Regions from separate parts of the Paenibacillus motobuensis genome, predicted to be linked through region 2. Evidence: predicted binding sites of a transcription regulator. Region 2 holds the regulator's gene; the other holds the start of a gene.

Region 1 (7,688 bases), on a different contig from region 2:
GCAATAAATTTCCAGCCTTTGAAAAATACAGCCACAATCATTACGAGAGCGTCGAGCACAAGCATCGACAACGCCGGAGGCAGATTCAGTGAATATTTGCCTAACAGCGCCAGGCCAACAAAGCCACCCTCTGACAGACCATTCTGAAAATTAATATGATAATACGCAAACGCCAATAAAAAAGTACCAAACATCAAAACTAATAACTGCTTACCGTCATACTGCCATCTTGCTGCTTTCTTCCTCATAAAGAATCCCTCTTATCGCAGATTGGTTGACCTTACGCCAACACCCCGCGAAGAAGATCCTCGAGGACTTCATACTTCGCATCATCACTCGCTTCTTTCGTAAGGGTATTGTCGCAAACCGACGTTCCACGTAAGAAGCTAAGTGTAAGAGAGATCACAACGTTTCCAAATCGTCCTTTGGGGATTCGTCCTTAAGGGACACATGGTATCCTGATCCTTTCTGTTTTTGATTCTATATTATTATACCACAATTCGATTCATGACAAAAATGTCGTGCTTCTTCCGCTAAGCAGGAAATACCATCATTATTGCTCATATTAAACGCCGCATATCATGCGGATCTTATCATCCTTCAATTCTCAACGATATAATACTGAATTCACTAGCAGACAATCTAGCCTAATGTTTTGAGCAGACGATTAACCGTCTCGCGCCTCACTCCGATCAGTTGCCCAATCTCCTCCTGAGTCAGGTAATCGGTAAGATGCGTGCCTGGGACATGCTGGCTTAGCCAGTCCCCCAATAGCTCCAGCCGTTCGGCCGGAGTGCCGATCGATAGATGATCCAGCCGCTCCTGCATAAATCTTAGCTTCTCCTGCAGCTGCATGGCCACTTCCATCGCCTTGTCTGGATTATTCTTCATATCCTGGTACCATTGCTTTGCTGGAATAACCTCCACCTCACTTTGGACCAGCGCAATCGCTGTTCCCAGCACTTCCTTGGGCGAGACCAGAGAATGATGCGGAACGATCTCATCGGGATATAAAATATTAAACAATACCACATTTCCATTCTCATGCAGTCGTATTACCTTGAATAAGCCACTCTTAATGCGATACAAGTTCTCACATTCATCTCCCTGGTGAAATAATGCATCACCTTTATGCAAGATCATCAATTAATCTCCCCATTCAATCCAAAATGCTGTAACCCATATTATAGCATAATATGCGTTCGGCACCATGGGGCGGCCTTACCATACTTCATGTCCAATTCTTCTTAATCTCTGGTGTATCCCGCTGCGAACTCGGCGCTGACAATATCACGCCATAACACCCATTCCATTCCGGAGTCTGTCCGTAGACACACCCGCCTCCCGCGAGGATCCAGACGAGCGACGATTCCATTAAGATGATGATCCTCATATTCACCAAATAGACGAAGCGCTACCTCTCTTCCCTCATGCTGCGATTCCATTAAAATTCGTGAGAATCTCTCCAGCTCCTGTTCATCCAGTTGAACCCGCGTTCTCTTCTGCAAATGACGATTGCTGTTCAGGATCGCTTCCTTATGCTCCGGCAGCATCATTCGCGAGGATTCCCACAGCCCGTTCCCTTGCAATTTACCTGTCATCGATAATGCCCTCCAATCTTGCCGGCCCGGTCTCTGGCCTGGCCTGAAGCCGTTAGTGATACCGCTCTTAGGATAGCGGAATCTCCATACTTCCGCTTAATCTCATCCGTTGCTCTCTCGAGCGCCTGATACTTGGGCCGCTCGTCAAATAAGGTCAATTGATAGGCGTCATCCGATACTAATCCCGACAGGGTAACACCCACCTTGCGTACAGGAAGATCGTCCCAGTGCTTGCGGAACAGTGCCATCACTGCCTCGTAGACCTGGTTAGTCACATTCGTCGGATCAGACAGCTTCAATTGCCGTGAGAATCCGGTCGGGCGGTCGAAATCCGCTCCCCGGCAACTGATGCTGACCACACTGCCCATGAACCCTTTGTCCCGGCAGCGCCGACAGACGAGCTCGGTCAGCTCTAATAAAGGAATGGCAATCGTCTCAAAGGAATAGTAATCCCGTGGCAGTGTCATCTCGTGACCAATGGATTTGACGCCTTGATGGCTATTCGGGTTGACTGGTGAAGGATCGATGCCGTTGGCCAGACGCCACAGCACTTCCCCATTCACTCCGAAACGGGCTTTCAGCCGCTGCACCGGCGTGTTGGCTAAACGGCCGATTGTCGACAGGCCCATGTTCAGAAGGTGCCGTTCCATCCGCGAACCAACCATCAGCAATTTCCGAATCGGCAGCGGCCAGAGCACATCCTGAAGCTTCTCCTGAGGAAGAAGATAGATGCCATCCGCATTCTTCTTGGCAAAGTTGTCACAGGCCATCTTGCTGACCGCCTTGTTATAGCTGATCCCAAAACGGCAGCGCACCCCCGTCCTATTCAAGATCTCAGTCTGAATCATGCGCGCCAGAGTATCCGGGTCCCCGAATAAAGATAAGCTCCCGGTTACATCCAAATGTTGTTCATCAATACTGTAAGGCTCCACCAGGTCGGTAAATTGTCTCATAATCTCCGTAATCTGCATCGATACATGGATATATTTCTCCATTCTCGGTCTCATCACGACGAGCTCGGGGCACTTCGCCAGCGCCGTTCCCACATTCTCTGCGGTCGTCACCCCGTACCGTTTGGCGATCGGACAAGCCGCCAGCACAATGCCGGAACGACGTTCAGGATCGCCTGCCACGATCAACGGGCGATCTATATACTGCGGATGGTCTGCCTTCTCTACACTCGCGTAGAACGATTGGCAATCCCCCATCATAATGACGCGCTCCTTCTGCTTCATGAGCCATCCCCTTCTTTTGCACCATTGACTTCTGGGAAGCCGACTGAAGAGACGCTCAGATAACTGCGAATCCTCTGCAGGATTTCCGCTTTGACAAGCCCCCATAGCATAGAAAATTCATAATGGTATCCTCGGCATAAATAGCTTGCCTCGATGCCAAGCACCGTCCGGCGCTCCTTATAGATCTTCATTCCATGCTGCCGTAGCCCCTGTCTGGCCCGGGATAACTCCTCCATCGCTGCCTTTTGCAGCGAATCAATGAGTTCGCCATATATCTCCGGCAGCTTCAACTCTGCCCGGACTACCGCTGCGCGGTCCCGTTCCAGTACATCTAGAATTATCGGCAGCAGAACGGACTCTTTCACGAACCTCGCCTCTTCCGGCGTCTGCCAAGGAATTGGACTCATCGCAGCCCACTTCGCACACTGTAAATCATAAGTTCACCTTCTGCAAGAACGTTTGTTCCTATTATATTCATAATACGAACAAATATTCCCCTTGGCAACAGGTTATTACTGGTTATTCAGGCAAATGAAAAACCGGTCAAGCCCTTACGCTTAACCGGTTCTGTATGTTGAATTAACTATTAAAAATGGCAGTCCTATTTATTAATGGGCGGTCAATACAAGCGGACCGTCCTCAGTTAGTGCCAGCGTATGCTCGAATTGAGCGGAGAGCTTGCCGTCAGCCGTTCTGGCTGTCCATCCATCTTCGTCGATCGTAATCCGGAACGTACCTTGATTAATCATCGGCTCGATCGTAAATACCATGCCCTCTCTTAGACGCACACCTTTCCCAGCCACACCGATATGCTCGAAGTTCGGATCCTCATGCAGGCTGCGCCCAACTCCGTGCGCCAACAAATCGCGTACAACCGAGAAGCCGTTCGATTCGGCATGCTGTTGGATCGCCGATGTTACGTCGCCGAGACGATTTCCAGGCAGGGCCTTGCTTATCCCGATATCGAGGCACTCCTTCGTGACCTGTATCAAGCGTTCCGCCTCAAGGCTAATCTGACCAATAGCATAAGTCCAGCAAGAATCGCCAAACCAGCCGTCGTATTCAGCAACGATATCAAGCTTCAGCAGATCCCCTTCCTCTAGTGGCTTTTTGCCAGGGAAGCCATGCGCTACGACATCATTGACCGATGCACAGGTTTCTGCGGGGAAGCCGTTATATCCTTTTGTGAACTGCTTGGCGCCAAGCTTAATAATATGTCTGGCCACGAAATCATTGATCTCCTGAGTCGTAATCCCTGGCTTAATGATCTTCGAAACCTCGCGATGGCAATCAGCCACAATTTGGCCCGCCGTTTTCATTTCTTCAATCTCTCTTGCTGACTTCAAAATAATCATCTTTCTCTTCCACTCCTTCATTTTCGGACATCTGTATGCCCTTTAGCCTTCACAAGGCGGACTGTTCCATCCATGGATAGACGCGAAATCGAGATCTCACTTACTAGCCCAGCAACCGACGACCATCAGGCCAGTCCGGCACATAGAAAGCTGGAAATCCCCTCCGCTTCAATGGACAGCGTCCCTCGCCGAAGCGGCAGCATCGTGCAGCCGGTCATCGCCGATAACAGCATCCGTGTCTTGGTCTCTGCATCCAGGCCAGACATGCCTGGGGCAGCCCTTGATTCCCCTAGTTCAATTAGATGCGATAGAGGAATCACAATATGTTCCTGGTATGCCTTGATTAGAGGCAAAGCCTGTTCCTCGGGAAGCTGACGGTAATCCTCATTACCCAGCTGGAACACTAGATACGCGGCATGATCCTCCGCCCACGTCTTCAAGAGATCTGTAACAAGAGCATGCCAGAGTTTATGTTCTATTTCTTTGGTCCTAGCCACAGTCATGACTCCCGATATTTCCACGGTATAAGGAAGTTTGCCACCAGAGACCGTCTGCGATTCATGAATTAATCGATCGACAGTTGCCGCACTCCGCTCCAAAGCTTGCCACAACAAATCATGCAATAAGTCTATTTTATTCTTATAGTAATGATATACCGTTCCATAACCTAAGCCAGCCAAGCGGGCAACATCACGAATTTCCAACAGCATGCCCTTATCCAAATAAACATCAGCCGCCGCCTGAATGATTTCGGCAATTCGCCGATTTCGAATTTCTTCATTTTGCGCTTTTGTACGGGGAGTCATGTTGGCCTCCTTTTTTTGACCTACTATCATGTCAATTTAAAAATACAGCAATTGCTGCCAAAAAACAAGATCGATATGTAAAATTATAGGATCGGAATTTCCACTATGGAGCAAGCTACAACAAATACACTATAAAAAATAAGGCCAGCCTGTCGAACCAGGCTAACCTCATTTTTTATTTCATGCTGCCCTTACGGATCGCATCCGTCTGCCGGTTAATCCGTTTGCGCAGCAGATTTAATAACATTTTTTTCACAGCGCCTTTGACATTGTTATACTTGGCGAAAAATTCATCAGGATGGTCGAAATACCCTAAATCTTCGGTAATCGAGAAGCTCTGAATATAGGTGCTCTCACCACGCCAGCATAGATTAATGCCCGCTTTATCTTTAATGGCAATTCCGTAGCCGATATACCCTCCATTATAGCTGCAGAGTCTATCCTGCACCTGGTTGAGATAAGGATCATCGATAATGACACCCTCCAACGCTACCCATTTCCCTTCAAACCATACTTCAGTCCAAGCATGAACGATATTTGCAGGTGCGAAGGTATAGATGACACCGGTAAGCGCGCCCTTTTGCATTTTTTTATCGATATAAAAGCCATGAATCCGGCACGGAATCTTGACGCCCCGCAGCAGCGCCATCAATAGAATGCTCTTGGTATTGCATTGCCCATACCCGTCAGCAAGCACCTCCGAAGCGGGAATATCATCGCCACGGTTGTAGCCGAATTTGATCTGATTTCTTACATAATCATAGATTTGACGGATTTTTTCGTATTCAGTAAGCTCATTCCATCCCTTCTCCATTATGAGTTGCCTAATCGATGGATGAGTATAGTCTACTAAAGCTGTAGCTTGCAAGAATTCTTCCATGTTCATCCCTCCTTCTGCTTATTAGAGATGTTCAAAAAGTCCTTCTTTGATAAGAAAACCTCTAACGAGGCCATTCAAGGATGAGCGACCGCGATTCAAAGGTAGGTTTTCTTGCGATATAGAATTTCATCAGCTCTGCTGATAACTTATAAATTCTATATCTAACACAAAGTAACTGAGGGCTTATTCGACATCGAATCTTGAATTCACCCGGGCCTAAGCAGATGCTTACGAAGTATGTTTCCTTCGGAAGCATAAGCTTCGGTGCTGAAAGTCTGACTTTTTGAACACGCACTATTAGTATAAGGGAGCGAAAATCATTACACTTTCAAAAATCTGCTATTCTGCACGATGGAGCGAGCAGTCATACCCAACTTATCCCTAACCGTCTTGGAGAAATGGGAGGAACTGCTGAAGCCCGCCTCAACCGCAGCCTCTGTCATGGATACCCCACTGAAAATCGCCTGGAATGCTGCTCTTAATTTATGATGTACAATGTAGCTTGCTAGTGATATACCTACCTTTTGTTTGAAAATATGAGATAATCGGCTCTCGGAAATATACATATGCTGGCTGAGCGCTCTAACCGTCAGATCATGGGACGGAAACATCTCGATGGCGAGCAATACGTCACCAATGCGTTCATTCGGGTCAGACTCAAACTCATGATCCTGTTCCTGCAGCCGTAAAATTTGCATAAACCTCCTCATACTCTGGTTGTAATCATCCTGGCTAGTTATCGAATACAATTGCTTGGCAGCAAGCTGCCGCAGTGGGTCAACCTGATCTTGTCCCAATACACAGACATTTGAATCCTGCAAATACGCCAGTCTCACTAACTCTCCCAAGGTTGATTCGGGATTGATCAGCATGTACCATTGCCACTGTTGATGCCCCTGCAATTGATGAATCACACTGGATTGAAGAAAGAGTCCCGAAGCTTGCATCGGCTGTCCTTCCACCGTAATAGATACTGGCTGTTCAAGTCCTACTGTAAATTGTATGTAATGATGGCTGTGATCATCGGCATCTACCTTATTCGTAAGAAAAGAGATATGATCCCGACTAAAATACAATATGAGCTCATAGGGGAAACCAAACATATGCAATTCCAGCTTCTCCTTCCCGTCCATTGCGGTAGAGTGATATGTAAACATTCATTGGTTCGAATTATACCGATCGGCATCTATGAAGTAAAGAAGGAACCTGCGTACCTCATAACAAAAAAAGTGAAGGCCCTTGATACAAGAACCCTCACTTCTTGGTTTTACCGCTATCGGAACATTCCCCACAGCTTAATCAGGTGAAATGTATTGCGTGGATCGATTTTCTGGGCAACTACAAATGAGACAATCTGCTCTTCCTGTACGCTCGTCAACCGCTCATTCAGAATCCCTGCTGCTGACTTGACAAGCCGGCGTACCTTCACACGATCCTGCAAATCGGATTTTGTTAAACCGTCCACCAAATTCTTGATTCGATCCTTCGTGGCCGGATTCTTCATTTTAAGCTTTATCCGCTCTACTAATTGCGGACTAATGCCAAACTGTTGGTAACTCAAACGCTCATTGCACCTCCCTCATAACACCTACTTTCTAGATATATGACGGAAGTCTGTACATAGTGTCTTAAAAATGAAATTAGGCGCGCGAGTATTGGGTTTTCCAAAAGCGCTAGCCCCCTGAGCAGTAAGGGAAATACAAGTTGGAAAGCAGCTGCAATGCTTAGTAAATGGGGACCATTCTCCTTGCAAGGCGCCACGGCTAAGCTCAGAGGAGAAGAACCAATTACTCTATAGAAAATGTCCCAAA
Region 2 (7,688 bases):
GATCCTTGCAGGGTATTGCGATGAGATGGATTTCTTCTTGAACACCAATCCTGGCTTGCCTTCACGCTTCCCGATTGTGATGGAGTTTCCAGACTATACGATCGATCAGTTGATCCAGATCGCGGAAGGAATGGCCAAGGAGCGCGACTATATTCTGATGCCGCAGGCGATTGTCAAATTGAAGCAGCATCTGCTGCGCGAAAAGATGGAAGGCGAACATGTGTTCAGCAATGCCAGACATGTCCGTAATGTCATTGAGCGTTCGATTCGGCATCAGGCCGTGCGTATTCTGAATCAATATAGCGGTGGTTCGCCCGGTAAATTGGAGTTAATGACAATTCGTACCGAGGATTTGAAGCTTGATAAGTAATCGGCTGAGTGTTCATTCGTGCAAGCTGCAATTTTTATACCGAGGGTAGTTGTTATAATAATAGAAGTTAGGTATTTCCAGTGCTAAGCAGAGAAGAAGTTGAACCTAAGGTTAATGCAGTGATCGGCTGTTTCTGCATTCTTGTTGGAACGGTCTACCGACTGCACCTTGAGGTTCAACTTTTCAAATTATGTACAGCGAGAATGTAAGGCAATAAGGGAGAGAAGAGTTGGATGGCGGTATTTTCAGAAGACATAGTAACTAGGATGGAAGAGGCGGAATGTCAAGCTGAACAGCAGTTCCGTGTAATCGATCGTATTGTGGACAAGAATCAATTCAAAGTGATTGAAGCTTTTCAGAAGCATCATGTGAGTGATTTTCATTTCGCAGGTTCAACCGGCTATGCTTATAATGACCGAGGGCGCGAAGTACTTGACCTCGTCTACGCAGATGTGTTCGGCGCAGAGGCGGCGCTGGTGCGCCCGCATTTTGCTTCCGGTACGCACACTATCTCTACAGCACTTTTTGGCGTGCTGCGTCCAGGGGACGGGCTGCTCTATATTACAGGTAAGCCATATGATACGCTACATAAGGTCATCGGCAAGCCTGGTGATGGAACGGGTTCTTTACGGGATTTTGGAATCACGTATGACGATGTGGCATTACTGGCTGACGGAATGGTCGATTGGGATACGGTGGCCGATAAAATAACGCCCCAGACGAAGGTGATCGGCATCCAGCGCTCGCGCGGATATGATTGGAGAGATTCCTTTTCCGTAGAGCAAATTGGTGAGATGGTGAAGCGTGTGAAGTCATTGTCCCCGAACTGCATCGTTTTTGTCGATAACTGCTATGGGGAATTTACTGAGGAGCAGGAGCCGACAGAAGTAGGGGCCGATCTAATTGCAGGCTCGCTAATTAAAAATCCTGGCGGAGGGCTGGCCGAGACCGGCGGATATATTTGCGGGCGAACTGAGCTGGTGGAGCTAGCAGCGAATCGCCTGACTGCGCCGGGTATCGGTGGAGAAGTTGGTGCGATGCTGGGTACGACTCGGGGGATTTACCAGGGGTTGTTCTTGGCTCCAACGATCGTAGGACAAGCCGTTAAGGGAAGTATTCTGGCTGCAGCCCTATTCGAGAGAGTCGGATTTGACAGCAAGCCGCGCTGGAATGATAGGCGTACAGATCTGATCCAGGCGATCTCCTTCAGTAGCTCGGAGCATTTGATTGCTTTTGTTCAAGGCATTCAACGTGCAGCAGCAGTAGACGGGCATGTTGTGCCTGAGCCATGGGATATGCCGGGGTATGAGCATCCAGTCATAATGGCAGCGGGAACCTTTATTCAAGGGGGAAGTCTCGAGCTATCCGCGGATGCGCCGATTCGTGAACCTTATATTGCTTATATGCAGGGCGGACTTACCTACTCCCACGTTAAGTTCGGACTGTTGACCGCATTGCAGACGATGAAGGACCGTCAGCTACTATAAATTTCTTGTAAGTAAACCTGACATCACTATTGACATGTCAGAATAACTTACATATCATTATTTTATGATAATTAAACTGGAAGGTTGAGAGCGATGAGTGACGAAATTCGCAGAAATATGGCCTTGTTTCCGATTGGTATCGTGATGAAGCTTACGGATTTAACAGCTCGGCAAATTCGTTATTACGAACAGCATGAGTTGATTGTACCCGCGCGCACATCCGGGAACCAACGTCTGTTTTCCTTTAATGATGTGGAACGTCTGCTCGAGATTAAAGCCTTGATTGATAAGGGAGTTAATATTGCTGGTATTAAGCAGGTGATTGCTCCGGCTAATGGCGAATCTGAGGAAGCAACTGTAATGACGCGGGACACTGAAGAAAAACGCAAGGAAATACCGACTTCTGAGCTCTATCGTATGCTGAAGCAGGAATTGTTCACGAAGCAACGTCCTGGTCAGGTTTCATTAATCCAGGGGGAATTATCCCGCTACTTTAAATTAAAATAACTGTTGGGAGATGTTAGCGTGAGTTACAGCAAGGAAGATATTCTGCGAATCGCCAAAGAAGAGAATGTCCGCTTTATCCGTCTGCAATTTACTGATCTGCTCGGAACGATTAAGAACGTAGAAATTCCGGTAAGCCAGTTGGAGAAAGCGCTGGACAACAAGATGATGTTCGACGGTTCATCTATTGAAGGCTATGTGCGGATCGAAGAATCTGACATGTATCTGGTTCCGGATTTGGAAACTTGGGTTATCTTTCCTTGGATTAGTGAGGATCGTATTGCCCGCTTAATCTGTGATGTGTACATGCCTGACGGCACACCATTCGCTGGTGACCCGCGCAATATCCTGAAGCGTGTGCTGAAGGAAGCCGAAGAGATGGGCTATACTTCGATGAATGTCGGACCTGAGCCAGAATTCTTCCTGTTCAAGACGGATGAGAAGGGTAACCCTACGATGGAGCTCAATGACCAAGGTGGTTATTTCGACCTTGCACCGACGGACCTTGGTGAGAACTGCCGCCGTGAGATCGTGCTGACACTTGAAGAAATGGGCTTTGAAATCGAAGCTTCCCACCATGAGGTAGCTCCTGGCCAACACGAAATTGACTTCAAATATGCGAAGGCAATTAAAGCGGCCGACCAAATTCAAACCTTCAAATTGGTTGTTAAGACGATCGCTCGTCAGCATGGCTTGCATGCTACATTTATGCCGAAGCCATTGTATGGTGTGAGTGGTTCCGGAATGCACTGTCACCAGTCCTTGTTCAAGGGTAAGACAAATGCTTTCTATGATGAGAAGGATGAGCTTGGCCTGAGCCAAGACGCTCGGCACTACATGGCCGGTATTTTGACCCATGCGCGCGCTTTCGCCGCTGTAACCAACCCAACTGTGAACTCTTATAAACGTCTCGTGCCTGGTTATGAAGCACCATGCTATGTAGCTTGGTCCTCCAGTAATCGTAGCCCGATGATTCGTATTCCGGCCTCCCGTGGTATTAGTACCCGCGTTGAGGTCCGCAACCCTGACCCGGCTGCTAACCCATACCTTGCACTTGCTGTAATGCTCAAGGCAGGTCTTGATGGCATCAAGAGAAAGCTGCCGCTCGTTCAACCCGTTGATCGTAACATCTACGTGATGTCTGACGAAGAGCGTATCGAAGAAGGTATTCCAAGCTTGCCTGTAGACCTCAAGGAAGCTATTGGTGAATTGGTGCGCAGCGATATCATGGCTGATGCTCTCGGCGATCATGCTATGACCCATTTCTATGAGTTGAAAGCCATCGAATGGGATATGTTTAGAATGCAAGTCCACCAATGGGAACGTGACCAATATATGACTTTGTATTAATCGAGGAATCCCTTGCGCCTTAAGGCGTGGGGGATTTTTGTTTGGGGTCGTCTTGAACCCCGATAAATCCAGATAGCGGAGGATTTAACTTGTAATACAAGTAACTAATAAATAGGCCGCGTATAGGGATGTATACCTAATCTTTGTAACGGGCATTTGAATAAGATGCACTGTACCATATAACAAAGGAGGTAATTAGATGGGTGAATTAGTTGGTGGAGGAGGTTTTTGCGGTCCTGGATTCGGAGGAATTGGGACCTCAACTGCTGTAATCTTGGTTCTTTATATACTCCTTGTTATTGTCCTAAGAACATTTTAAAAGTGATGAACTTAGAGGAATACCAAAAAATTGGGATACAGTAGCGTTAGTAGTAACAACGCAGCGCAACCCCTTGTGTCGTATGGCGTGGGGGGTTGTTTTTGACAGATCCTGCAATTTCTCGTAATTGTTGATTCATTTTTTTGGACGGTGTACATAGCTTTCTCGTCTTATGTAGCCGATAACTACTGCTAATCCTAAAGTGGTACAAGTACTTGGTAAATAGACCGAATCACAGGTGAATATGTCCAATCTGTTTATCAAAAGTTGAATAGGATAGTGTGTACTTTAAATACAAGGAGGAAAGCACAAATGAGCGAAGTAGTTGGCGGTGTAGGTTGTGGCGGTGGATACGGAGGAGGACTATTTACATCTACAGCAGCGATTTTAGTACTCTTCATTCTGCTTGTTATCATTACAAGAGCCTTCTTTATTTAACTCATTAATTTTAGTTACATGAATTTAGCGTCACCCGTAGCGCAATCTGATGACACCTGATCAATAGCTCCGCTGGCTTTATGCTGGCGGAACTTTTGAACTGTGGTGGAGATCAGATTCAAAATAAGATTTAATTACCTTCGCTTTATTGTACGAACAAAAGCAACTATCGAAAAAATCAATGCGGTCAGGCTGGAAGCAAAAACTAGAAATTCCACGTTTCATACCCCATATCGTATAGTGTATAATCATTAACTTATATAAACCCCTGAATATTACATAGCCAAATTAAAAAGATGCTGCATCCCTATAGCCTTTGCGAACATCCCTAAGTACCAGTCCTTGTATTTCGGGTATACGAGAATCAGTAATATACTCGTACATTAAATACGATAGCATAATAAATATGATGGTCAAGTCTCGGATGCACCAAGGTACGGGTATTAATCTAAGTAACACTTTAAGCCTTTCCCGGAACAATAATAATGTCCTTAGAACTTCCCGCCGGGAAGCCAAAGGACTGAGAATTTTACTAGGGGGACTAGCCCCCCTTATGTTCTATTATTCAGGCATGATCCAAACAATTTCGCAAATGCGAACAATAAACTTCTTATGTCTTTCTTCAAGCACGACGTGGTCTTGTTTGACATCGATGATGCATCCGTCGAGTCTGCCGCGAGTAGTCTCAAGAATGACAATTCTGCCCATAAGGGACATTAAACACTCGACAACGCATTTATCTACAGGATGGTTAATGATAGCTTGATGATGCATGTGATGCATGTGATGCTTATAGGGCATGTTAGCCATATTAGAAACGTTAGGCATGTTGGACATTTGATTCATCATTGGATAACTGTTCAAAAAATTACCTCCCAAAAATTTTATACGACATTCTATGCATTTGCCTATAAAACAACTGGGCGGTTGCCTAGAATTCAGAAATAAAATAATCAAAGGCCCATTTTTGGGATTAATACAAGTTTTTCAAGTCAACGTTGAGAAGAGAGATTTGATAAAGCGTTTGAAATTGGGAAGAAGAGAAGGAAGTATTTATAATTGTAAATTAAAAGGCATCCCACGAGGGATGCCTCTTGCTTCTTACAGTATTAAGTTGTCAATTAATAATGGGTAGTCACACTTTAGCCAATTTCGGATTGCATCTATTTTCCCGTTAAATGGGATTCGTCTGAACACACAATCCATTGTATAAAATCAAGATTAATGAAAATCCCGGAAGAGGCCAATGACTTTGCCGAGGATGCTTACGTGCTTCAAGCGAAGGGGCTCCATGGTTGGATTCTCCGGCTGAAGGCGGATATGATCCTTCTCTTTATAGAAGGTCTTGACCGTTGCTTCATCTTCCTCAGTCATTGCTACGACGATATCGCCGTTGTTCGCGGTCTGCTGTTGCCTTACGATAACATAATCCCCATTATGGATTCCGGCTTCAATCATGCTGTCGCCGACAACGGATAACATGAAAATCTCGCCATCGTTCGCATAATGATTAGGCAATGGAAAGTAATCCTCTATATTCTCGGTTGCTGTAATCGGCACGCCTGCTGTTACTTTCCCGACGACAGGAACGCGTGCTACCGAATGGGCGAACAGACCGGCGCTTTCGGATTCCTCGCCAAGTAGCTCAATAGCTCTCGGTTTGGTAGGGTCACGTCGAATGAATCCCTTCTTCTCCAGACGATCCAGATGTCCGTGTACCGTAGAGCTGGAGGCTAGTCCAACGGCTTCTCCAATTTCACGGACGGAGGGGGGATATCCTTTCGTTCGTACTTCGCTGCGAATAAATTCCAAGATTGCTTGCTGGCGGCTGGACACCTTAGACATAACCAATCAACTCCACTTAGTAACGTTTGGAAAAATTATAACATAGAACTACCGTTCGTACAAACATAAGTTCTAACTATATAGGTTTTTGAGCCTATTTCATACATATATACCGAATATAAGCCGGCGAATGCTGTATAAAAAATGGAGAACGAATGTTCGAAAAAAAGTATTGAATCAAACAAATGTTCGTGTTATATTATTTTCAGTAATAAGAACACTTGTTTGGAGTGAGGATAATGCTTAAATATAGCACATATAAGAGTATTTATACGGAGCCGGTTCAGAAACCTTCTATATCGTCAGGGAGACGGAGCACCCATCTTTCTAGAACAGCTAAGAGAACGATGTTGGTGCTGGTACTACTATTGTTAACCTGTACAGGGGTGGTCTCGGCTTTTGCCTCATCGAATGATAACGCTAATAAGAAACCGTTGGAGACAGTTATTGTTATGCCGGGTGATACGTTATGGGAGATTGCTTCTGAGCATAAACCCCAGGGCAAAGACATAAGAAAATATATAGATTCAATCAAGCGTGTTAATGGAAAGCATGTGAGTTCGATACAAGCTGGGGAAGTGTTGGTTCTCCCTAACTAATCAGTTGCAAGTTCGTTTCTAGTGGTCTGCTGAATGAATGTCGATATTGTTTTACGATGAACAGAAATTACTATATAATGAAGAGAGCTTGCACTAAAGGCGGCACTGCCTTGACAAGCTCTTTTTCTCATGTCAGAGTATGAATAATTGCTGCTTTGCATGAGTGGTAAATACGGCTTGAATCTCTTCTATATATGAGGATGAGAGCTGTAACATAAAAGACTAATGACTTGGGGAGGGACTTATGGATATAGAATCTGTTGTTGCGCGGATCAATGAATTGGCCCGCAAACATAAATCTGTGGGGTTAACCGAAGAAGAGATTCTGGAGAGAGCTAAGCTGCGCGAGAGATATCTCGAGAATTTCCGGGCGAATTTCCGTCAAAGATTAGAACAAATCGAAATCGTCGATGAGTAAGCCGGCCCTTTTGGGCCTGGCTATACATAACATGCGGCTTACGAACATGTGTGGGGCTTGATTGGCTGGACAAGTCGTAGGCTTATACTGTTGATAGCGCTATTAATATGAGGAGGACAGAGTATGGGTTCATTTGACAGAAAAGTAGAACGCAATCAAAAAAGACTGAACCAGAAAGGGAAAGGGCCTACGATCACGACAGGCGCGGCATCCAACCCGCGGAAATCGCTTGGCCCAAGAGGGGAGGGCGACATTTTCCGGGGGCGCAATATCATCCTGCCAGGAGTGTTAGTGTTCATCGCCCTATTGTATTCAACCGTTGGAATGATCGGTAATTCAGCGGATATGAGTACCTGGC

Evidence for each region. The regulator LexA, encoded in region 2, represses DNA repair genes until DNA is damaged. The targets are predictions, from matches to a motif close to CGAACATATGTTCG.
Region 1: the regulator LexA is predicted to act here: its motif matches at 3,319-3,332, upstream of ABD014_RS17915 (YhjD family protein).

Annotation. Positions count from the first base shown of each region.
Region 1 is NZ_BAAACX010000016.1:15,766-23,453, reverse strand. It holds gene ABD014_RS17935 (YitT family protein) at 1-248, opposite strand, end outside; gene ABD014_RS17930 (Crp/Fnr family transcriptional regulator) at 643-1,143, opposite strand; gene ABD014_RS17925 (YolD-like family protein) at 1,248-1,601, opposite strand; gene ABD014_RS17920 (DNA polymerase IV) at 1,598-2,836, opposite strand; gene ABD014_RS17915 (YhjD family protein) at 2,833-3,243, opposite strand; gene map (type I methionyl aminopeptidase) at 3,445-4,191, opposite strand; gene ABD014_RS17905 (TetR/AcrR family transcriptional regulator) at 4,317-4,997, opposite strand; gene ABD014_RS17900 (transglutaminase-like domain-containing protein) at 5,173-5,877, opposite strand; gene ABD014_RS17895 (helix-turn-helix domain-containing protein) at 6,198-6,980, opposite strand; gene ABD014_RS17890 (stage VI sporulation protein F) at 7,151-7,438, opposite strand.
Region 2 is NZ_BAAACX010000006.1:7,617-15,304, forward strand. It holds gene ABD014_RS03850 (AAA family ATPase) at 1-370, shown strand, start outside; gene ABD014_RS03855 (methionine gamma-lyase family protein) at 604-1,857, shown strand; gene ABD014_RS03860 (MerR family transcriptional regulator) at 1,951-2,364, shown strand; gene glnA (type I glutamate--ammonia ligase) at 2,383-3,711, shown strand; gene ABD014_RS03870 (hypothetical protein) at 4,343-4,468, shown strand; gene ABD014_RS03875 (DUF2642 domain-containing protein) at 5,030-5,332, opposite strand; gene lexA (transcriptional repressor LexA) at 5,690-6,313, opposite strand; gene ABD014_RS03885 (DUF896 domain-containing protein) at 7,157-7,330, shown strand; gene ABD014_RS03890 (hypothetical protein) at 7,454-7,688, shown strand, end outside.